3 regions of the Lactobacillus sp. ESL0260 genome follow, and region 1 is predicted to be linked to each of the others. Evidence: predicted binding sites of a transcription regulator. Region 1 holds the regulator's gene; each other region holds the start of a gene.
The links. The regulator Rex, encoded in region 1, represses fermentation and respiration genes when NADH is low (regulators of the CRP and FNR family bind a similar motif). The targets are predictions, from matches to a motif close to TTGTGAANTANTTCACAA.
Positions count from the first base shown of each region.

Region 2: the regulator Rex is predicted to act here: its motif matches at 5,347-5,364, upstream of F5ESL0260_RS08650 (NAD(P)-dependent alcohol dehydrogenase).
Region 3: the regulator Rex is predicted to act here: its motif matches at 6,085-6,102, upstream of pplA (extracellular electron transfer flavoprotein PplA).

Region 1 is NZ_REHO01000013.1:14,656-23,039, forward strand. It holds gene F5ESL0260_RS06390 (DUF979 domain-containing protein) at 1-101, opposite strand, end outside; gene F5ESL0260_RS06395 (DUF969 domain-containing protein) at 110-778, opposite strand; gene groL (chaperonin GroEL) at 913-2,538, opposite strand; gene groES (co-chaperone GroES) at 2,558-2,842, opposite strand; gene F5ESL0260_RS06410 (redox-sensing transcriptional repressor Rex) at 3,003-3,638, opposite strand; gene F5ESL0260_RS06415 (ABC-F family ATP-binding cassette domain-containing protein) at 3,918-5,840, shown strand; gene F5ESL0260_RS09540 (hypothetical protein) at 6,114-6,254, shown strand; gene F5ESL0260_RS06425 (hypothetical protein) at 6,738-7,907, opposite strand; gene F5ESL0260_RS06430 (hypothetical protein) at 7,907-8,384, opposite strand, start outside.
Region 2 is NZ_REHO01000013.1:497,569-505,952, reverse strand. It holds gene thiD (bifunctional hydroxymethylpyrimidine kinase/phosphomethylpyrimidine kinase) at 1-199, opposite strand, end outside; gene glpK (glycerol kinase GlpK) at 342-1,844, shown strand; gene F5ESL0260_RS08660 (tyrosine-protein phosphatase) at 1,871-2,644, shown strand; gene F5ESL0260_RS08655 (LacI family DNA-binding transcriptional regulator) at 2,657-3,607, shown strand; gene F5ESL0260_RS08650 (NAD(P)-dependent alcohol dehydrogenase) at 4,190-5,308, opposite strand; gene F5ESL0260_RS08645 (alpha-glucosidase) at 5,524-7,191, shown strand; gene F5ESL0260_RS08640 (glycoside hydrolase family 13 protein) at 7,203-8,384, shown strand, end outside.
Region 3 is NZ_REHO01000004.1:49,318-57,701, reverse strand. It holds gene F5ESL0260_RS01175 (ABC transporter substrate-binding protein) at 1-1,137, opposite strand, end outside; gene F5ESL0260_RS01170 (hypothetical protein) at 1,590-1,904, shown strand; gene F5ESL0260_RS01165 (polyprenyl synthetase family protein) at 2,029-2,988, opposite strand; gene F5ESL0260_RS01160 (Gx transporter family protein) at 2,990-3,535, opposite strand; gene F5ESL0260_RS01155 (NusG domain II-containing protein) at 3,547-3,924, opposite strand; gene F5ESL0260_RS01150 (FAD-dependent oxidoreductase) at 3,998-5,893, opposite strand; gene pplA (extracellular electron transfer flavoprotein PplA) at 6,138-7,055, shown strand; gene F5ESL0260_RS01140 (FAD:protein FMN transferase) at 7,125-8,210, shown strand; gene F5ESL0260_RS01135 (UbiA family prenyltransferase) at 8,255-8,384, shown strand, end outside.

The DNA.
Region 1 (8,384 bases):
GGATTTGATTGATCACGCCAAGACTCAATTGCTGCAGCCAAGAAAAACAGCCCGATTAAGATATAGAACGCTAATAAAATATTATTGATTAAAGTATCCATTATTTCTCCTACTTCTCTTGCTGTTTGAGTAATTTTTGGTCAAACACATGATTGTAACCCACACATAAAATATAACTGATGATTGCAACTGGAAAAGTGTATAGAACTATGCCACTAGGATCAACTGGGTGACCCAGTGATTTCATAGTACTTGCAATAAGTAGAACGCTTGAAGAAGCTACGAATAAATTTTGGGCAAAGAAATTACCAAAATTTTCTGTTGCAGCCGCCCTACCCTTAATTTGGTCAACTTCTAAAGAGGTCAATTCGCTATTAACCTTACCGGCCGCTTGTGCCATTGGATTAATCAAAGGAGCAATAAACTGGACGTGTCCTTGTAATGAAATGCCGAAAGCACCAGCAATTTCACGAATGGCTTGGTAAATATCGAAAATACGACCTGGCGTCAATTTTTTCATTTTTTTAATCAAATTAACAGCAGCTTGCTTTAAGCCATGTCTTTCCAAAATGCCAATTGTTGGTAAAGTCAGAAAAAACAGGGAAACCATGCGATTATCCATAAATCCTTTACCCAAAATTGTCAAAAACGAGACAAAATCAATTCCTGAAACTAAGGCTGTAATTAAAGCAGCAATAATAACCACGGCTATGGTATCAAGTCCCAGCGCAAAGCCAATCACTATGACTACGATACCTAGTAAACTTAAATATTCCACTAATATTCCTTCCTAATGTAAAGGCAGTATTTATTTATCAAATTCTGATAACTTGTATATTAAACAAAAAAATCCTACCAGCAAGCCCCACAGGATTGCTAGTAGGATTTATTAATTAACTAATAAAAACTAAATTACATCATACCTGGATTGCCAGCACCTGCATTTGGATCAGCGGCAGGTTTTTCTTCTGGTATTTCGGCAACAACGGCTTCAGTAGTCAATAACAAAGCAGCAATAGAAGCAGCATTTTGCAAAGCAGTACGGGTTACCTTAGTTGGATCGATAATTCCAGCTTCAACCATGTTTTCCCATTTACCGTTGGCTGCATTGTAACCAACTTCATTTTCTTGACCTTCAAGCTTATTCAAGATAACTGAACCATCTTCACCAGCATTTTCAGCAATTTGACGAACTGGAGCAGTCAAAGCTTCTAAGACAATGTTAATACCTGTTTGTTCATCAGCATTGTCACCTTTAAGGTCCTTAACAGCATCCTTAACATCTACTAAAGCAGTACCACCACCAGCAACGTAGCCTTCATCAACAGCAGCACGGGTTGAGTTCAAAGCATCTTCGATGCGGTATCTGCGTTCTTTTAATTCAGTTTCAGTAGCAGCACCGACATGGATAACAGCAACTCCACCAGTTAATTTAGCTAGGCGCTCTTGTAATTTCTTCTTGTCAAAGTCAGAAGTAGTTTCTGCAATTTGCTTTCTGATTGAGTCTTCACGGTCTTTAATTGCTTCATCTGAACCAGAACCATCAACAATAGTAGTTGAGTCCTTAGTTACAGTAATCCGGCGAGCTTGACCTAATTGGTCAATCTTAGTGTCCTTTAATTCAAGACCTAAGTCCTCAGTAATAACTGTACCACCAGTTAAAGCGGCAATATCTTGTAATTGTTCTTTACGACGATCGCCAAAACCAGGAGCTTTAACAGCAACGACATTGAACGTACCACGAATCTTGTTCAAAACTAATGTTGGCAAAGCTTCACCAGACACATCATCGGCTATGATTAAAAGTGATTTACCTTGTTGAACAATTTCTTGTAACAATGGCAAGATGTCTTGAATGTTAGAAATCTTCTTATCAGTAATTAAGATATATGGATTGTCAAGATCAGCTTCCATCTTGTCATTATCAGTTACCATGTATTGTGACAGGTAGCCACGGTCAAATTGCATACCTTCAACTACTGATAATTCAGTTTCGATACCACGTGAGTCTTCAATAGTAATAACACCGTCATTACCAACTTTTTCCATTGCGTCAGCAATTAAATCACCAACTTCTTTTGAAGCTGAAGAAACTGAAGCAACTTGAGCAATTTGGTCTTTTGAAGAAACAGTGTGACTAATCTTGTGTAATTCATTTACTACAGCTTTTGTGGCTTTTTCAATACCGCGACGAACACCAACAGGGTTAGCACCAGCAGTAACATTCTTCATACCTTCACGAATAATTGCTTGGGTTAAAACAACCGCAGTAGTAGTACCATCACCGGCAATATCATTGGTCTTTTGTGCTGCTTCTGCAACTAACTTAGCACCCATATTCTCATAGTGGTCTTTTAATTCAATTGCCTTGGCAATTGTCACACCATCGTTAGTAATGTCTGGGTTGCCGTAAGATTGCTCCAAAACAACGTTTCTACCCTTAGGACCAATAGTAGCCTTAACAGTATCAGCTAATTTGTCAACGCCCTTTAACAGGGAACGTCTTGCTTTTTCTGAAAATTTAATTTCTTTTGCCATATTTTTATACGCTCCTTAATTACTTAACAATTGCTAAAATATCTTTTTCGTGAAGGACTAAATATTTTTGACCATCGTATTTAACATCTGTACCAGAATACTTGTCATATAAAACAACGTCGCCTTCCTTAACAGTCATAGGTATTTTGTTGCCATTTTCAGCAAAGTTACCTTCACCAACAGCAACTACTTCACCTTCTGTCGGCTTTTGTTTAGCATTAGAAGCCAGGACGATTCCGCCTACAGTCTTTTCTTCTTCTTCTTTAACTTTTACGATCACGCGATCACCTATTGGTTGTAACACGTTTGTCCCTCCTAAAATTAAATTTTAATCTCTTTTATGTGCCATTAGCACTCCTATTTGTCAAGTGCTAACTTACATTTATGATAATAACCCCTTTTATGAAAAAATGCAAGAAAAAATTAGCACTTTGAGTAAAAAAGTGCTAATTTGCTTTTTAAAACTATTTTTTCTTATCCGAATCAAGAAAGTAAATAAGTGTCTGCAACTCAGTAGCCAAATCAACGTTTTGAATTCTAATGCCACTTGGTGCAGATAAACGAATTGGGGTGAAATTCATGATTCCCTTAATTCCAGCTTCTACCATATCATCAGCAGTTTTTTGAGCAGCCGCAGATGGCACCGTTAAAATCGCAATAGAAATTTGTTGGTCACTAAGCTGCTTTTTAAGTTCACTCATATCATAGACAGGCACACCGCTTAGAATTCTGCCGGTAATTTTCTCATCAATATCAAAAGCACAAGAAATGCGAATATTATTTGAGCGTTTAAAATTGTAATTTAATAAAGCATGACCCAAGTTACCTACGCCAACCAAAGCAACATTTGTTAAAGTGTCTTGGTTTAAAATCTTTTTAAAAAAAGAAAGTAAACTTTTTACATCGTAGCCATAACCCCTTTTGCCCAAAGCGCCGAAATAAGAAAAATCACGTCTGATTGAAGCACTGTCTACCTGAACAGCTTCAGACAATTCAGTCGAAGAAACTTTTTCTTTGCCAGCCTCATTTAAGATAATAAGATAACGGTAATATAACGGCAACCTTTTAGCCGTTGCCGTTGGTATTTTGATTTTTTCCATTTAAGAAGCCTCCAACTTAATTAAGTAACCATAATTCGTTCTTGTGAATTTCTCAGCAATCAATTCTATTTTACCTATAAATTTACGTCATTTGCAAACATTTTTTTCACAATCTTTTAAATTTTAGCATAATGGTAACAGGCTTGATAATAGAAACTGGTATTTTTATTCATTCACGCTTAAAAAGCTGTATTTTTGCTCTTTTTCTTTCATATATCCGTCAAACTCTCACACAAGAAATTCAATACGTATGCTAAAATGGTTTTTAGGTGAAAAATTATGATAATTGCACAAGGACACGATTTAGAAAAACAATTCGGTGCCAACACATTATTTAAAAATGTCAATTTTTCAATTGACGCAAATGCCAGAATTGGTCTGATTGGACCTAACGGGGTTGGTAAAACAACCCTGCTTAAGATTATGACCGGTGAAGAAGAAGCCACACATGGTGACTTCACCATCAATAAAAATATAGATGTCGGCTATATTGCCCAAGAAAATGGTCTAAATGAAAGTAAAACAATTTGGGAAGAAATGCTCAGTGTTTTTACTTCATTAATTAATATGAGCAAAAAAATCACAAGTTTACAGCAGGACATCGCTGCTAACCCTAAAAGAAGTGATTTGTTAAAACAGTATGACCAGCTGCAATTCAACTTTGAGCAGCAAGGAGGGTACACCTACCAGGCTGATATCAAAAGTATTTTGAATGGCTTTAACTTTCCCGAAGAAACTTGGTCAAAAAAAATCGCAAGTCTTTCCGGAGGAGAAAAGACCAGACTTTCATTTGTTAAATTGCTACTGCGCAAACCTGCTCTGCTATTACTTGATGAGCCTACCAACTACCTTGATTTAGACACTCTGGACTGGCTGGAAAGTTATCTTAAAAACTATTCTGGTGCTATTTTAGTTGTTTCCCATGACCAGTATTTTTTAGATCATTTAGCCACACAGATTTTTGAATTGCAATTTGGCAACTTAACTGACTTTAAGGGGAATTATTCCGCTTATGTTGCTGAACGGCAGCTGCGTGATCGCCAGCAAGAAGAAGCGTATGAAAAGCAACAAGAGCAAATCAAAAAAGACGAAGAATTTATTCAAAAAAATATTGTCAGAGCCAAAACTACTAAACGAGCACAAAGCCGCCGCAAGCAATTGGAGAAAATGGATAGGATCACTCCGCCAAAGCACAAAAATAAAGTGCGCATTAATTTTCAAAGCGAGCGGCCATCTGGTAAAGAAGTTTTAATTTTACGTGATTTAACAATTGGCTATCCAACAAAAACAATGGTGCACGATATTTCTCTGCAAATAAATAAAGGCGACCGCGTAGCCGTAATTGGTCAAAATGGTATTGGTAAATCAACTTTACTAAAAACCGTGATGAAGGAATTAAAGCCGAAAAAAGGCTCAATTAAGTACGGTGCATCCCTTGATATCGGCTACTATGATCAAGAACTGCAGGGACTTGATCCAACTAAAACGGTGATTGACACCGTTTGGGACCGTCATAAAACAATGCCTGAAAAAGATGTGAGATCGATTTTAGCCAGTTTTTTGTTTACCGCAAAAGATATTGATAAAACTGTCGGACAATTATCTGGTGGTCAAAAAGCGAGATTAACATTAACGGTTTTGTCACTTGAACATAACAACTTTCTGCTGATGGATGAACCTACTAACCATTTGGATCTTGAGGCGAAAGAAGTATTAGAAAAAGCTTTGCAGGATTTTGACGGTACTTTGTTGTTTGTGTCACATGATCGCTATTTCATTAATCAGTTAGCTAACAAAATTGTGGAGATCAAAGATAGTACTGCCCAAGTTTACGAGGGTGATTATAGCTATTATCTAGATGAAAAAAACAAGCAAAATATTGTTTCAGAGAACGAGTCAGCAAAAAATAATACGGCAGCAAAAGTAGACGAAAATAAAAATAAACTTTCTTATCAAGAGCAAAAATTGCGCGATTCACAAAAGCGTAAATTGCAAAGAGAAGTTGAAAATACTGAAAATAAGATTGAACAACTGGAAAAAGAGCAGGAAGATATTCAATCTCAAATGGCTGATCCTGAAATTGCTACTAACTTCGACAAATTAGGTCCTTTGCAGGAACAGCTCACTGAAGTGCAAAAACAACTTGCTGAGGCAAATGATGCTTGGGAAAATGCACTGACTGAACTGGATAGCTTTGACTAAAATAATCTATATTTTGGAAACGCAACAAAAATAGAAATAAATCTGCCTTCTTGTTTACTATTTCTATATTTCAACTTACAGTAAATTACCTTGTTAACTATTAATTGATTTTTTGTTTGCAAAACTTGATAAATTTACTGTTGTTTTCAAAAACTCAGGAGTTTAAACTTAAAGTTAATAATTTTACTGGCTCTATCAAAAATAAATTGGGAGGTGCACATGGAAAAATTACGCACTGCTCTTTAATTATTAATTAATAAAGGAGGAATAAAAATGAAATATATAGCTGACCAAAATATTGCTTTAGACCAACTCATCAATTTATATACCAGCATCGGTTGGAGTTCTTATACACAAAACCCTCGGCAACTGCAAAAGGCAGTGGCAAATTTGCTTTTTACTATTGGCGCTTAGGATCATAGTCAATTAGTTGGATTAATCAGAGTAGTTTGGTGATGGTCTGACCATCATTTATATCCAAGAGTTACTGGTTAATCTGCTTATCAAAGTCGGGGAATTGGTACGAAATTAATGAATAGTGTATTACAGAATATAATTCTGTCAGACAGAAATTTTTGTTGACCGAAAATACGGGTAAAACGCGCATGTTTTATGAAAATGGTAATTCTAAGCCGTGTGATAAATACGATTTGATTGCTTTCTACAAAGATTTTTAAGAGATAATAAAGAGTCTGGGAAAAAACTATCTTTTCCCAGACTCCTTTGAAATGAGTTTTCCATTTTGTAATGACGAGTATGTTATTACTTGTTAAATATTTTTACACTTAGTTTTAAAAGACTTTTGAGTAAGCACAATTTAAATAAACAAATGAACGATTTAAAGTCATGATAATACTAAATTAAAAGTAAAAACGTTGATTTACAAAATATAAAATTTTATTCTTTGTATTTTATATGACTGGATAGTGAAATCATAATAGTAATTATTAAAATTGAGCAGCATAGTGTTAACAGCCCTGTCGTATAGTTCAACTGCACATTTTGATAATTCATTCCTAAATTGCCAGATACTATGTCAACTGCGTTCAGGTAAGTCATTGGCAACCAGGCGCAAATCTTACGCAACGGTTCAACTATCATAGTTGCAATGTTAAGTCCCGGGACAAGTAAAATAGCGATAAGTAATGCTGGTAATTTATCACGAAAAATTCGGGCAAGGAACTGAACTAGGACAACCTCGAAGATGAAGGTAAGTACCTGCAATACAATTACTTTAATAATAAAACTGCCAGTAGATATACATTCAATAAGAGGCCTACCACCTGTATATTGACCTACGATATAAGGAAAGGCTAAACTACCTGTACCATAAATAAGGGAAGCTACAATAAATAATACTAAATTAATCGCTAAAAAACTACCAAGAGTCAGGACTATTCCTGCTATGGTATTCGAAATCATTAAATTATTTTTTTCAAGCGGTAATAACTGCGCCGTATCTAATTTTTGGTGGTAAGAATCAGTTAAAAGCAAAGTTAATAAAAACAGAGCAACAAGAGTAAATACGTAAGGCAAATATTGCTGATTTAATTGCAGTAAGAACTGCCAGCCTGTTACTGGCATATCCTGACTTTCATAAGGCAAAGGCTCATGGCGTAAATAGTTAAAGAATTGCAGCTTTTTCTCTACATTTATTCTTGAATTAAGGCCTGCTGAATCTTGGCCATTTGATGTAATAGTTTGTTCTTGCTTTTTTTGGTGCCACATAATCGTGTAGGCTTTGCGCCAATTACCTTTATTTGCCGCATTTAGAATTTGTTTATCTTGCTTAACTACTTCTTGATTTTGCTTAATAGTAGATTTAGTATCATTGTAAATCTCAGTTTTCGATTTTTGTTTATCGTGTTTAAGTAATCTTTGCTGCCGGTTAATTTCTTTTTGGCGGTATGCAATCTCTGATTTAGACAACGCCTGCAAGGAAAATTGGGGATTAGTGCGTATATTCATGAATAAGACAATACCCATTAATAAGAGTATAATTGCTAAGCAAACTGGGGTTAGCTTATTCTTAAATACTTTTTTAAGCTGAAAAGCCAGATAGGACATTATGCCAGTCTCCCATTTCTATGTGTAACAGTTGTAAGGCGATCAATTAAAAGTACCAACAACAACAATAATATAGAACTTAGTGTTAAGGTAAACACACCATTTGAAAAGTTAATCGCGGAATTATCCATTGCATAGGCTGTTTGGTTTGATACAACATTTAAAGCTCCTAAATAAGTACCAGGAAGCCACTGCGCAATCTTCTCTAGTGGAATAATAAAAACTGTAACAAAATGACCGCCTAATAAAAGCAATAGCGAAACTAACAGAGTCGGTAACTGGTTATGAAAAATTTTAGCAATTAGCTGTACAAGCAAAACCATAAATATGAAATTTAAGAGCTGCAGTATAACTGCTTGGGGCAACAATTTGGCAGTCGGAACAATTCCCGGCACCAAGTGGTCGCTAACCAGATGGTGAATGATGTAAGGATAGTCACTGCGACCAGTACCAAAAATGCTCGCTGCTCCCCCGAAA
Region 2 (8,384 bases), 480 kb from region 1:
CATCAAACTGCTTTTGGATAAAAGGAATTGGCATGACTTCTTGGGCGTAAATTCCAGTAGTATTACCAGCTACTGCGGCTGTCAAAAGCCCCATACCATAAACTTGCCTAGCATAAAAAGAATGCAGGTCAGCGGTCATTCCCGCACTACCATCGCTGTCATTGCCAGCAATTGTTAAAGCAATAATTTCTTTTTTCATTTTTGATATATCCCCATTTTAATAAAAGCTCTATGTAACCAGTATAACTTAAAACAAGCATAATGTTATAATAATTTCTTGTAAAAGCAAGGCCTAGTAGTAAAATGAAGATAAAACCGCTTTCTGTTGGAGAGGATCAAAGATGTTAAAAGAATATATTATGGCAATTGATGAAGGCACAACTTCAACCAGGGCAATGATAATTGACCATCAGGGCAGAAAAATTGCCTCTTCACAAAAAGAATTCCCCCAATATTTTCCCCAACCAGGCTGGGTGGAACATAAGGCAGAAGAAATTTGGCACGCAGTGCAAACAACAATTGCCAATGCCATCATCAATTCTGGAGTGCGGCCACAGCAAATAGTAGGAATAGGCATTACCAACCAGCGTGAGACCACAGTAATTTGGGATAAAAAAACCGGCAAGCCCATTTATAACGCAATTGTGTGGCAATCACGGCAGACGACCGACTTAGCAGAAAAGCTAAAAAAAGATGGCTATAGCAATCTGATCCACAAAAAGACGGGACTAATAATTGACCCTTATTTTAGCGCCACTAAAATTCGCTGGATTTTAGATCATGTCGCTGGAGCACAAGAAAAGGCCGCAAATGGCGAGCTGCTATTTGGAACAATTGACAGCTGGCTTTTATGGAATTTAACTGCTGGTGAAGTTCATGTGACTGATTATACTAACGCCTCAAGAACGATGCTTTTCAATATTCATGATTTAACTTGGGATGAAGACATTTTAAAGTTGCTTAATATTCCTAAAGTAATGTTGCCGGAGGTAAAGTCCAATTCTGAAATTTATGGCTACACCAAGTCTTATACTTTTTTTGGTGGGCGCGTACCCATTGCCGGCATTGCCGGTGATCAACAAGCGGCTTTATTTGGCCAGTTAGCCCTGAAAAAGGGCATGGTTAAAAATACCTATGGTACCGGCTCCTTTATCGTGATGAATACGGGAGAACAACCAACAGAATCTGACAATAATTTATTGACTACTATTGCGTATGGTTTAAACGGCAAAATTTCGTATGCTTTAGAGGGTTCTATTTTTGTTTCCGGCAGCGCTATTCAGTGGTTGCGTGATTCGCTCAAAATGATTAAGACGGCAGCGGATTCGGAGAAGGCAGCTAGGCTATCAAAGTCTGAAAATGAGGTTTACGTGGTACCGGCATTTACCGGCTTAGGGGCACCGTACTGGGACTCCGAAGCCCGTGGTTCCGTCTTCGGGATTACACGTGGAACAAATGACAAAGATTTTATCAAGGCCACACTACAGTCGCTGGCTTATCAAACGCGAGATGTAGTTGATACGATGCAAGTTGATTCGGGCATTAAAATTCCGACTTTGCGCGTTGATGGCGGTGCTTCCAATAATGACTATTTGCTGCAATTTCAGTCTGACATCTTAGGTATTAAAATTGAGCGTGCCAAAATATTAGAAACAACTTCAATGGGTGCAGCTTTCTTAGCTGGCTTAGCTGTGGGTTATTGGCAAAATGTCAATGAATTAAAGGATATTTTCGTAGTAGGTAAAACTTTTGAACCAAAGATGCCTGAAAGCGAAAAGGAACATTTGTATCAGGGTTGGAAAAAAGCCGTGAAGGCCACCCAAGTCTTTGCCCACGGTGAGTAGTTTTATAATAAAAGGAGGATAAGAAAGTGGCACATGATCGAATAATTGCATTAGATAGTCCGATGAACTTTCGCGATGTTGGAGGTTATCAAAGTGTAACTGGTCAGACAGTTAAATGGAATAAAATTTATCGTTCAGATTCACTCAGCTCTTTAACAGCAAGAGACCAGGTTAAATTAGCTAAGTTACGCGTCACTGTCGACTGTGACCTGCGCTCTGAATACGAAAAGTCCTCTTCACCTGATATGTCATGGCCCGATGTGAAATATGTTGATTTGCCCGTATATTCTGACAATATCAATGATGTGCAAAATAACCGGTCAATCTACCGCTTTTTGCATCATATTCCTGATATGCATAATAATTTTATTGGTCGGATTTATCAACAAACTCTGCTAAGTTCCCACAGCCAGGAAATGTTTGCCCGCGTTTTTGCGGAACTGTTGGAATTGCCAGAAGATGAAGCACTGGTTTACCACTGTAGTGCTGGTAAGGACAGAACGGGAATGGTATCTGCCTTGATCTTAATGGCATTAGGCGTAGACGATGACACTATTGCCCGTGATTATTTGTTAACCAATGAACTTTATGATTTTGCAGTTTCTCGGCAATTGCCAAGTAATGATGAAATTACGCAAATGGTTTCCAAAATGAACGTCACTAAAGGCGAGGGTATAGCAATTCGCGGCATTACGGAAACTGTTCGTGGCGGCTGGGGCGATTTTCCCACCTTTTTTAAAAAAGTATTGGGCTTTAATGATGATGACTTGGCTCAACTAAAACGAATGTACTTAGATTAGAGGCGAATCGTGATGGTAACCTTGCTTGATGTTGCTAAAAAGGCTAATGTTTCAAAGATGACAGTTTCGCGGGTGATTAATCATCCTGAACAAGTAACCGATGAATTGCGCAAATTAGTTGAACAGGCGATGGATGAACTGGATTATCACCCTAATTATGTTGCTCAGGCTTTGGTAAATAAGCGGACAAATGTGATTAAATTTGTCACCCTGGAAGATGTGGATACGACAGAGCCATATTATATGAACCTGTTATTTGGTATTGCTCGTGGGTTATCTAAAAAGCAATATGCCATCCAACTGGTTACAGACAGAAATCAAATAGAAGATGGTAACTTTGACGGTTACCTGATTACTGGTGCCCGCTCCAGTGATTATGCTTTATTTGACAGCCTTAAAAAACCCTTTATTTTATTTGGCGAAAATCATCATGGCTATGATTATGTGGATAATAATAATCAGTATGGTGGAGAACTGGCGACAAAATATGCACTTTCGCGGTTATACCAAAACGTTATTTTCATTGGCATTGATGTCAGAGAGCCATTTGAGTATTCGCGTGAAACGGGTTATGTCAATACTTTACAGAAGCACAAAAAGGTCCCGCAAATCTACCGCATTGCTAATCACAGTCACGCTGCGCAAGAAGTAATCAAAAATAATTTCCACAAGTTTCCTAAAGATACTTGTTTTATCTGTGCCAGCGATCGTATTGCTACAGGAGTGGTCAGGCAATTGCAGGATGAAAAGGCTAAAGTTCCGGCTGACTTTGGTGTGATTGGCTACGATGGCGTTTTTCTGGATCAGGTTTCCAACTTGAAGTTAACTACTGTTAAACAGCCAATTTTTAAAATGGGTGAACTCTTGGCCAACATGCTCTTACGCAAAATTGATCAAAAAGGGTCTCCTCAAGGAGAGGCACTAATTAAGCCTTCCTTAGTTAAAAGAGAATCAACCAGGTAAAATATAAGTACAAGCAGAAATACACATAATAATCAGATAGCGGGCTTGATTACCATGTGTTTTTTAACGTCTAGTTTTTTTGAGGCAAAAAAAGTGAATGGCCAGACAATATGTCTGACCATTCACTAACACTAAAGTAGATTATACTTCTACTTAATTAATCACAAACTACGGTAAAAAATATGAATAACAGATTTACTTTGTACCCATTTATTTTAGCACAGATTAGCTTAAAATATTGATTTTAATATGTATATTTTTACGGCATGAAATCCGCGCAAGAGAATTGTACTGATATAAATGAACCCACAAAAAATGCCAAAACAATTTTTCAAAAAAAGTTTTGGCATTAATTATTTAAAAATAAATATATCTTGCTTTTCCCAAATTTCATACATTTCTGGGATTTTGAACAATAATTAAATTGTCCAATACCAAAATTTTATTATGGAATTAAGCAAAAGGCAAGTAAGAATGATATGACCCCCAAATTTGTCCTAAATTTGGGGGTCATATTTTTTTGAGAAAAATTAATTCTCTCAGACTCTAATAAATGGTTTTAATGTAAGATTACTTTCTTTATTATTCAGGTTTGTAATCAGGATCAATAATTAAAACAGGTTTGATTGTTTTACCAGAAACTGAATCAGCATTAGCCTGATTAATATCTTCAAATTGATAAAACTTTTCAGTCTTATCAAACGGAAACTTCCCTAATTGATAGAACTCAAGCAATCTTGGTATGTCAACTTGTGGAATGGCATCACCCATGTTAACGCCAACCACTTTTCTATCATCTACACAAAGATCGTTCCAAGTAGAAATAGTCAGATTTTGAGCTGTTACGGCAATTGCTGCGCAAGTGCCGCCCTGTGCCAATGCCTCAACAGCATTTTTAATAACGCCAGAAATACCAGTAGTATCAACTGTCCAGTCAACGCCATATCCACCAGTTAATTCCTTGATCTTGGCAACTGGGTCTTCTTCTTTACTGTTGATTGTATGTGTGGCACCCAATTCTTTAGCCAATTCAAGCCGCTCTGGAACAACATCAACTGCTATTACTTTAGTGCAGCCGCTGATTACGCCGGCCATCATTGCGGCTAATCCTACCGCACCTGTACCAAAGACAGCAATAGTATCGCCTGGTCTAGCTTTCAGAGTATTGAAAACAGTACCAGAACCGGTAACGTAGCCGCAGCCGAGAGGGCCAACCTTGCGCAAGTCGATACTATCAGCAATTTTTACTGCATTTCTCTGATCAACTACAGTAGTGGTAGTGAATGATGATTGGTTAAACATATCACAAATTCTGTGACCGTCTTTTTGGAAATGATCATCACCATCTGCACGGACACCGGAAAGATTATAGTCGCTATAATGACGGCATTGGGTTGGGATACCCTTTAAACAATTATCACAAATACCATCAGCGTAGAAAGATAAAATTACGTGATCGCCTACACTGAAGTTTTTAACTTGGTCACCAACTTTTTCAACAATTCCGGAACCCTCATGTCCTAGAATTACCGGGTAGCCAACACTTGAATCACCTTTGCGCAAGGCTTCATCTGAGTGGCAGATTCCGCTTGCCACCATGTGAATTTGCAAGTCAGTTGGTCCTACTTCGTGTAAATCAATATTGTCTTCGATCTCAAACGGATCGCCCATTTTTTTAACAACAGCAGCTTTTATTTTCATAAAAAAATCCTCCTTACCTGTTAGCGATTTCAAGATTATTGTGAACCTGTACACATAAAAATGCAATAGTTTTTTAGGAAAAAACATACCTGAATATACCGAACAACGCTAATTTAATAGAACTAGCGGCGATTTTTTCTGATAGCGGTAACATTACCATTACCATTGCCTCTCACCAGGTTTCTCAGCTAAACTTTAAGTGGAGGTATAAATTTATGACGCAATGGTATGAGCATGCAATAATTTACCAAATTTATCCCAAGTCTTTTCAAGACAGTAATGATGATGGTATTGGTGATTTAAATGGAATCAGGCAGAGATTACCTTATTTACAGCAGCTCGGTATTAATACTATTTGGCTAAATCCTGTTTTTGTTTCACCGCAGGTTGATAACGGCTATGATGTGGCAGATTATTTTAAAATTGATCCCCGAATGGGAACAATGAAAGACATGAAAGCTCTAATTGCTGCTTGTCATCAAGTAGGGATTCATGTGCTTTTAGATTTTGTTTTAAACCATACTTCTGATCAAAATAAATGGTTTCAAAAGGCCAAAAGTGATCCGCATAGTCAATACCGCGACTACTATATTTTTGCAGGTGCAAATGATCAGCGCCCGAATAACTGGGGCAGCTTTTTCGGTGGCAGCGTTTGGGAGCCGGATCCGGCAGGTACAGGCCAATTTTATTTCCATTTGTTTGACAAGCACATGCCTGATTTAAACTGGCGTAATCCCAAATTAAGACAAGAAATGCTCAAAATTGCGGAATTTTGGCTGGCTCAAGGAATAGATGGCTTGCGCCTTGACGCTTTTATTCATATTGCCAAGGCAGATTTACGGCAAAGTTTTCCGGTAAAGGAAGTTACAAACGAAGATGACCAAACGGTAGTTGCCGAACCCTTTTTTGCTAATTTGCCCCAAGTTCAGAAGTGGCTGCGACCATTTTGTGAGCAAATAAAAAAGGATTATCCGGAAGCTTTGCTTTTGGGGGAAGCTGCCAGCGCTAATGTTAACTTAGCAGCGGACTATACGGCAAAAGACCACCATCTTTTAGATAGTGTTGTTACTTTTCGTTATTTTAAGGATGATCAAGGGCACATTGATCCTAACTTGCCTGCAGATTTTCAGCCTAAAGGACTTGACTGGGATGCTTTTAAGAAGACGCAGGTTATTTGGCAACAAACTTTGGCGCAGGTTTCTCAACCTACATTATATTGGAGCAATCACGACATGCCGCGACTGGCTAGCAGAATAGCAAAAACTGAAACACAGGCACGCAGCTTAGCAATGTTGATGTATTTGCAACGAGGAATCCCCATTATCTACTATGGCGAAGAATTAGGCTTAAAAAATCTGCTTTTTACTGCTAAAGAAGAGTTTAATGATCAAGAAGCGGAAGGCTTTATCACGAAAGCTGCAGATTGGGGTCTAACAAAAGCAGCAGCACTAAAAATGGTCAGCCAAGCCCACAAAATGCCGGCACGAGGGCCGATGCCGTGGACAGCTAAAAAGCCAAATTATGGTTTTTCAAAAGTGAGTCCGTGGCTTGAAGGTCAAAGCCAAAATAACGCTAATGTTCAGGCCGAACTGGATGACCCTGACAGTATGTTTAACTTCTACAGACAACTGATTAGTTTGAAAAAAACGGCTTTGTTTCAATCAGGTAGTTTTTACTTGTTAGCAACCGCTAATGACAGCTACATTTACCAGCGGGATTTAGCAAATGATAGTGCAATCGTGGCTGTTTCACTAAGCAGTCAAAAATTAAAAATTAAAATACCTGGTGAATATAGGAAAGTCATGTTAACTGCCGGACAGCATTATTTGAATAAGGATGAATTGATTTTGATGCCGTATTCTGGTGTGGTTTTAAGTAAATAATGGAGGAAAAAATGCAATTAGCAGCCCTGAAACATAGAACAGAAAGCGAAGACTGTTTTGTCATTAGTCAGCACCATGTGCGGATTCGGTTCCATAGTGCCAAAAATGATGTTAAAAAAATAATAGTTCACTATACAGATAATTATCTTGATACCAAGACTGATAAAACCGTGGCCATGACTAAGGCGGGACAAGGGCAGGTAACTGATTATTGGGTAGCAACTTTGAAAGCTCCTTATCGCCGCCTTAAATATACTTTCGAAGTTATTGGCCAGGATGACAGCCATAAAATTGTTGGAGACCGCGGGATCAAAGACTTTACCGCAGCAAATTTAGCAGCTGACAGCAGCTACTTCAAATTGCCTTACTTGCATGAAATTGATCAAACCAAAACTCCTGACTGGGTTAAAAACACTGTTTGGTATCAGATCTTTCCTGAACGTTTTGCCAATGGTGATAAAAATAATGATCCTCAAGGTACAAAACCCTGGAATCCGCAAGATCATCCCGGACGAGAAGACTTTTACGGGGGCGACTTACAGGGCATTATTGACCATCTGGACTATTTAAAGGAATTGGGCGTTAATGGGTTATACCTGTGTCCGGTTTTTAAAGCTAGCTCCAATCATAAGTATGATACGATAGACTATCTGCAAATTGACCCTGATTTTGGTGACAAGGATTTGTTTGCCAAGTTTGTGAGTGAAGCTCATAAAAGGGGAATGAAGGTAATGCTGGACGCTGTCTTTAATCATTTAGGCGGCCAGTCAATGCAGTGGCAGGATGTAATCAAAAATGGCACTAAGTCGCGGTTTGCATCCTGGTTTCATATTAATCATTTTCCAGTTAAACCATATCAAGGACCTGAGGCGGGCGGTCCAAATTATGATACCTTTGCTTTTGAAGGACAAATGCCGAAATTAAATACTGCCAATCCTGCAGTCCAAGATTTTCTGCTGGAAATCGCAACTTATTGGGTAAAATATTTTGATATTGATGCCTGGCGGCTGGATGTTGCTAACGAAGTAGACCATCATTTTTGGCGAAAATTTCATGATGCGCTTACTGCAATTAAGCCGGACTTTTATATTGTAGGTGAAATTTGGCATAGTGCACGGCCTTGGCTCAACGGTGACGAGTTTTCTGCAGTAATGAATTATCCGTATACTTTACAGATTGAGGAACATTTTCTG
Region 3 (8,384 bases), on a different contig from region 1:
ATTATGGAACTTATCCATAGTAATCCTACCAGTAACACCATCAAAGTCTTTTATCTTAGCCAGACCTGCAGCAACTTTAACGGAATCATCAGATTTTTGTTGCTCAATCGCCGCTTTTACTAAATAAACTGCATCATAAGCTAAAGCTGAAAACGTTGGCGCTTCTGAATGGTAACGAGCTCTGTATGCTTTGATAAACTTAGCAGCTTTTGAATCTGGGTTTTTAGCAGCTACATTAGTTGAAAATGGCGTGGTGTAATAAATATTAGTTGCATTTTTAGCACCTGCTATTTGAACTAATTTAGGATCACACATGCCGTCACCACCAACGATTGGAGCTTTTAGACCCATCTGACGTGCTTGCTTTATGATCAAACCAAGCTCTGTGTAATAGCCGGGTACATAAATAGCATCGATCTTCTTAGATTTAAATGAAGTTAAAACAGCGTTGAAGTCTTTATCACCGGCAGAATATGTTTGACTGTCTACAATCTTGCCTTTATAAGTTTCCTTGAAGGCTTTAGCTAAACCTGTACCATAATCACTTGAGTTATCAGCATAGACAGCTACCCGTTTGGCTTTCAACTTATTGTCGACGAACTTAGCTGCACTCTTTCCCTGGAATGTATCTTGAAAGCAAGCTCTAAAGGCATAAGGCTGCACTTTGCCGTTCTTCTGTCTGGTGTAATTTGGATCAGTTGCGGATGGACTAACGCAGGGAACAGAAGCCTTGGTAACATTAGGAATTTCTGCCGTACCGCAGTTAGTAGTAGCTGGCCCTACAACTGCAGCCACTTTATCCTTGGTTACCAATTGTGCAGCGACTGAAGCCGAAGTAGCAATTGAGGACTTGTTATCACGGATAAGCAACTTAAGCTTCTTCTTATGCCCATTGACGTTAATTCCACCAGCCTTATTAATTTCAGAAGCGGCTAGAACTATACCTTGTTTTTCGGCACTGCCATAGCCGGCAGCAGTACCAGACAACTCAATATTAATCCCGACCTTGACTGTATCTTTATCTTGGTGTGTACCCTTGCCTCCCCCGCTTTTTGCTACTGAACAGCCTGCTATCGCTAAGCCAGCCATTCCCAACGTCAGGACACGCAACATTCTCTTTGAAAATTTATTCATCATTTTCTCCTTATAAATAGCTTGGTAACCAAAAACCTCATTCACTTAATGAATGAGGCTTAAATTAGTTATTAATCAAGCCCCATTCATTAGACGCAAACAAGGGCTCAACATGTAAAATTACTAGAAGTAATCTATTCAAGCTAAGTCCTACGCGACAACAACAAGGCAATTAAATTTTGGGCAATAATATTTTCAGCATTACTTCGCATATTTAAATATTTAGCTTTCATTAAAATCACCTCCCAAAATTTAATTTAATACTTAGAATTATAAAAAAAGAACATTAACATGTCAAGATAAATTTACAATTATTTTTAGCAAAGCTTTAAGACTTTTCTATTAAATTTATTCTTAGAAAAAATTGTTGATTAATCACCATCATAAATAGTGCCAAATAAACATGTGATTTTGTGAGCTTTATGGTAAAATAGAATTATTGAGGAGGCATAAATATGTTTGCTACGGTTTTTTACTGGATTATAATTGCTGCTACCGGTCTTTGGGGAATATGGTCAGCAGCCTGGTCGATTATATATGTTGCTAAACATGAAAATGGCAACTTATGGATTTTTGCAATTATTAATGTTTTGATTCTAGCTTTAATAGGTCTGGCTGATTTAATCTATAGTACTGAAGGGAATCAGTGGTACTGGTTTGCTTCCACTAGAGCAGACATTAGCCTTTTGGTTTACATGCTGCTGGCTTACTGCGTTCTGGTGATTTTACAAGTCATATTTGGTTTCACTCGTAAACCTAAAAAGGCATAGATCTAAAATTAACAATTAATTTAGCTAACTTTTAAATATTTTCATCAAAATAAAAGAGGTTGAACTGTTTTGACTCCTAATTTGGAGGTCATATCAAACATTAAGTCAACCTCTTTTTTTATAATTAACAATTTCTGGTAAGCATTTTACGGACAATATCAGCGACCTTTTCATATCCAGGATACTCGGCAAAATTTTTCTCAAGTAGCGCCAATGCGCTATTTGTAAAGTCATTTGCTAAATTTTGTGCATGCCTAATTCCACCTAATTCACTCACCAGAAGGTCAATTTGCTCTAGCTGAGCAGAATTGAGTTTCTTACCCTTCTTCACTAAATCTTTCAATTTACCAGAAGAATCTTTTTTCAGTGCAAAAATTAGCGGCCCAGTATAAACACCGTTAACTACATCTGATAATACCGGCTTTTTTAATTCAGCAGTAGAAGCGGTGTAATCCAATATATCATCCCGCAATTGAAATGCTTGACCAAATAGCAGACCTACTTGCTGAGCACTTCTGGCCAGTCTTTTACTAAGTCCACCTTCAAGAGCACCAATATAGCAGGCATAACCAAATAAACTAGCAGTTTTGCCCCGAATCTGTTCAAGATATTCTTCTTCCGTAATTGTAATATCATATTCATTACCAAACTGAGTGGTTTCACCTGCAAGTATTTTTTGCATAGTGCTGCCGTTTGCACGCAAGTTCGTTATCTTTGAAGTGTTTTCACTTAGCAGTTGTAATGACAAAGCAAATAAGAAGTCTCCGGCATATAATGCTATAGTTTTACCATATTTAGCCTGAACCGATGCCCTGCCTCTTCTAACATTTGAATTATCAATGATATCGTCATGAATTAGAGTGGCATTGTGCAGTATTTCAATCGAACCGGCAATATTAATTAATTTCTGTTCCCTATTGCTTTCACCCATTTCTCCAAATAATAGAACGAAACTAGGACGTAATTGCTTGCCAGGCTTAGAAAACGCATATCTGACTGCTTCTCCCAGTTTACCTTTTGGCGTCCGGATATTTTTTTGAATTGTATTTTGGACTTGCTGTAACTCTTTTTCTAGCCTTGACATGTTAATTACCTTTATTAATTATTCCTTTGATAAAACTCAATGCATCAACATAATGCAATAAGTAGCTGCTGACAAGACCAACTATTGTTCCAGAAAGAATTCCGAATACTGTCAATAAAGGCAGATACAATAAAACATATTTACTATGTGCTAGCAGCGCTGCAATTAATAATTGACCAAAATTATGACATACGCCGCCAAGAATTGATACCCCCATTATGCTGATAAATCTGGGAACCAGCGGTAAAAATAATTTCATTAAAAACAGACTTAAAAATGACCCTGCTGCAGCGAATAAAAAGGTACCAGTACCTCCTGTCATCAGAGCAGTTAGCACCAGGCGCAAAAATGTCAGTAAAATACAATTATTAAAAGGTAAAATCATTAATGCGATCATCGTTATAATATTAGTTAAACCAAGCCTGGCACCAGGTGCAAAGAAAAAGGGCGAAGGAAACATTTGCTCAACAACACTAAGAATAATTCCTTGTGAGCATAGAATTCCTGTAAACACATATGTGCGTAAATAATTATTTGTTTCAGTCATAATATTTAAATCTATTTATTATCGTCAATTTGATTTTTATTTTTTAGCTCAATTAAAAATTTATGTGGCAGACAGACTATTGTATCCCCGCTTTCGCTTTTCCAGCCTTCTTTAACACATACTTGATCCTTACAATTGGCATCAATTACCCGAATCTTGTGCTTTTTTATTTGTACAATATTAATTCTACCATTTTTTTGATAACGCCATTTCTGATCTTTAGCCAAAGAAAGTCTTTTCACTTCACGATTATTAATTTTGACGATTCCTATAATTTGATCGTCAGCTTTTTCCTGATTGTGCAACATATAAAAAGGAGTAAAACTAATGATTAATAAAACTACTATTATTAAAAAATCACCAAGTTTAAGCTTCTTTAAAATTTTCATGTATTACCTCACTAACAATAAAACTAAAAAAGTCTTACAGATAAAACCATAGGACTTTTTAGAGTTACCATTGTTAGTTCTTTACTCCGTTTTTATCGACATGATAAATTGGCTTCAAGACACCATATCTCAGCTTAGTAAGCTTCTTTTCTAGCCACGGAACAAACCACATGTCCAGACCAAATGCTCTACCAGAGCCGTTCATAACTGCTATTGCCGCAAATATCATCCAAACATTTACCCAATAGTTCATTCCTGATAAACAGAAAATAGCTACAAAAATTGCACTCATGCCACCGGCAAACCACGTGCATAATCCTAAAACCAGCATAATTCCTAATGCAATTTCCAAACACGTCATTGTCTTTTGAGCAACTAATGCCGCATCCTTGTTAGGAATCATGACTTTAGTCATTGATTGTACCCAGTTTGGCATTTTATCAAAAACAGCCATTGGTGAGTGACCATAGTTATAGTTTAGGGAAAATAGTGCAGGAGCAGCAGAAGTCGCTGCCTTGCCACTTGCTGCTGTAGTAGCGGCAGCTTTTTGTGAAGCACCACTAGTTGCAGCTTGCACAAGCCATGGAAAATGCAGTTGCAATTTGTTGGTAAACCAAGAACCACTGCCTTGAACTTTATACCAGCAGTCTACTAACCACATTAAGCCTAAGTAAATTCTCAAAGGTACAGTCCATAAGACATTGCCATACCGGTTAAGATTGCCGCGCCACAAAGTTGGGCGCTTAATTCTGAACCATTCATCCATAATATAATGAAAGAGATAATGACCAGAATAGATTTCCATGAAGTAAATCATGTCCACTATGTCTTTCATTAAGATGGCGAAAAAGCCGCTCAGATGAAAAGTATTAACAAGAGAGGCCACACCCCAAGCAGGCCCTAAAGAAACCATAAATCCTGAATAGGTACCTTTAAACTTAACGGGTTCACCGCCGTTAATCTGACTCAAAATATTTCTTAGAGCACACTTACCAGCAGATTCAGCCCCTTGAACCACTTGTGGTTCACCGCGGCCGCTGCCGTTAGCATCATAAAGAGCAACGTCTCCTATGACGTAAACATGTGGATCAGTTGGAATTTGGGAATATTCATTAACTATAATTCTGCCAGCTCTGCCAGTCTCAAAACCAAAGTTTTTAGCAGTATCAACAGCTTTAACACCAGCAGTCCAAATTAAAGTTCTGGTCGGATATGTTGAACCATCTTTAAGATCAATATAATTTTCATGAACACCAACAACGCCGGTATTGACTTTAATTTCTACACCTTGTTTTAAGAGATATTTTTCTGCCTTATCAGCATCAGAGCGATCAAGCATATTCATAACCGTTGGTGCCATTTCCATCATGGTTATCTTGATATCATCTTTTTGCAGGTTATATTTTTTAGCTAAATCACCACGCCAAGAATTTAATTCACCGGCCATTTCAGTGCCAGTAAACCCGGTACCAACAACGACAAAGTTAAGATACTGTGCCCGCTTTTCAGGATCGCGTTCTTTAGAACCTAAATGAACCATCAGATCAATGTGGTCACGTAGTTGCTCTGCATCGTCCAGATTGCCTAAAACAAAGCCGTTTTCTTTAACACCAGGAGTATTAAAGTCATTAGGCTGCGAACCAATAGCTAATATGACATAATCATAGGGATAACTGCCGTTATCGCCAATAACTTTTTTAGTAGATTGATCAATTTTGGTAACATTGTCAGTTACAACATCAACATTTTTTCTCCGCGAAAATAAACGTTGCAGATCATATTTCAAACTTTTGGCTTCTACCCTGTTAGCCGCAACTTCATGAAGTGAAGTCATCATAGTCATATAAGGATTTTTATCAATCAGCGTGATTTTGATATCATGCCGCTTTTTTAATTTCTTGGCAAGATGCTTAGTCGTATACAGACCACCATAGCCGCCGCCAATAACTACAATATTTGTTTCAGCCACTTTTAACACTCCTTAATGCGAATATACTAGTTATATTATATTATACTAGTGTTTTGGACTATGGTAAAGTGGTCACTTTCACAAACTATGTTCGTAATATTTTACTTATACGATTTAATTACTATCATTATAAGTTTCCGCTTTCATATTTTGTAGTTGCACAAAGTAGAGCTCTATCTTATAATTATAGTAAGTGAACACGTACACAATGTTATAATCTTTTATTATTACTGAGGGAGATATTATGAAAAAGAATAATTTAATATATAGTACTGCCATTCTGGCACTCTCTACACTTTTATTAAGTGCTTGTTCAACAACAGCTAAGAAAAGTTCTTCAAGCGATTCTAAGCCAAAGGTAAGCAAAGTTGAGAAAAAGAAAGCTCCTAAGCAAATTGCCGGTGGTAAACTGCAAGACGGTGTTTACAAATTAGTAGAAGACAACTATTTCAATGGCTATAAAGTAAAGGTTTCTATGACTGTTAAAGGTGGCAAGGTTACAGACACCAGTTACGACAATGTAGACAAGAACGGCAAGTCAAAGGCAAAGGATACTAAATATGAAGCACAAATGAAGAAGTATTCTCAAGCAAAGATTGGCCCTAAAGAATACATTCCAAAATTACAAAAATCATTTGCCGCAAGTGGTGCTAATTCCAGTGCCATTCAAGTTGTTTCTGGAGCAACCAGTTCCAGTAATACTTTAAAGAACTATGTCAACCAGCTAACTCAAGCCGCTCAAAAAGGTGATACAGCCACTATTCACATCAATAACAATAAGAAGATGAAGGATGGTACATATAAATTAGCTGAAAAGAATTATAGTCACGGCTATCGTCAAGTTTTAACTATGGTAATTAAAAAAGGTAAAATTAGTGACTTTACTTACGACCAAGTTAATAAAAAGGGCGTTTCCAAGACCAAAAATGCTGCTTATGAAAAGCAAATGAAGAAGGTTAACAAGATTGGCCCTAAAGAATACATTCCAAAATTACAAAAGGAATTCATCAAAGCTAAAGGCAACACCGAAAAAGTACAAGCTGTTTCAGGAGCAACAGAATCTTCTCATTCATTTATTGCTTACGCTGAACAACTAATTAATGCCGCTCAAAAAGGTAAAAGCGGAACTATCAAGGTTGACAATATCGTTTACCAGGAATAAAAAGATAATTAGTTAATCACAAAAAGAGTGACATTTAGCCGCTCTTTTTTATTAGGAGAAATAAATTATATGAAGAAGCAAACAAACAAGTTTTTGCTGATACTCGTATCACTATTAGCAAGCTTCAACCTGACAGCTTGCTCAACTCAGAGTAAAGACACAGCACCGGCCAAAACCGCTGTTACCACTACCCCTACTTCAGATACTCAATTTCTAATGGGAACAGTTTGCACCATTAAAATTTACAATAAACACCAGCAAAAAGCCTTAAAAGCGGGTTTTAAGCGCATTAAACAGTTAGCCACTGAAACTACCGTTAATCAAAAAGGCAGTGAAATAGACAAAATTAACAAATATGCCGGAATTAAACCGGTAAAAGTTACTCCCACTATTTACCGTATGTGCAAAGATGCTTACTATTATAGTAAAATTTCCGCTGGTACATTCGACTTAACAATCGGACCAATTACCAGTTTATGGCGGATTGGCTTTCCTGACGCCCATAAACCTAAGCCAAGTACCATCAAAAAACGGCTGCCATTAATTAATTATCATAATGTGATTTTTAATGATCAGAAACAAACTGTTTTTCTTAAGAAAAAGAAAATGATGCTCGATTTAGGTGGCATGGCCAAAGGATTTATTTCTGATGAAGTCATGAAAGTTTTGCAAAAAAATGGTGTGACCAGCGCGATTATTGATTTAGGCGGAAACGTTTATGTTATGGGCAATTCTCCTACGAATAACAGTAACTGGACGGTAGGTATTCAGGATCCCAGCGCTGCGCGTGGTGATGCCATCGGCTCTTTACCGCAAAAGAATGCAACTGCAGTAACATCAGGTATTTATGAACGATACCTCAAAGTCGGTAATAAAGTTTATAGCCACTTAATGAATCCTCAAACAGGTTACCCTTGTCAAAACAACTTGTTAAGTGTCACAATTATTGCCAAGCGTTCAACCACTGGCGATGGCCTTTCAACTGCTGTATTTAATCGCGGTTTGAAAAAAGGCTATGATTATGTAGAACATAAACCTGGTGTAGAAGCAATATTTATCACCAAAAAGAAAAAAGTATATATTACTTCCGGCTTAAAAAATAAATTCAAATTGTTTTCAGGTAATGGCTATAGACTTGCAAAACTTAAAAACTAATAATTAACTTTTATACTAAAATAATGCTCTGAAAGGAAAACGTGATGGAGGCTAAAAAGAAGTACAGTCATTTTACTATAACTGATTTTTTTGAACTGGTGCGGCTTAATACCAAGTTAAACAGCTTAATGCCGTATTTATTAGGGATACTGTTTGCTTATTTTTATTTTCATA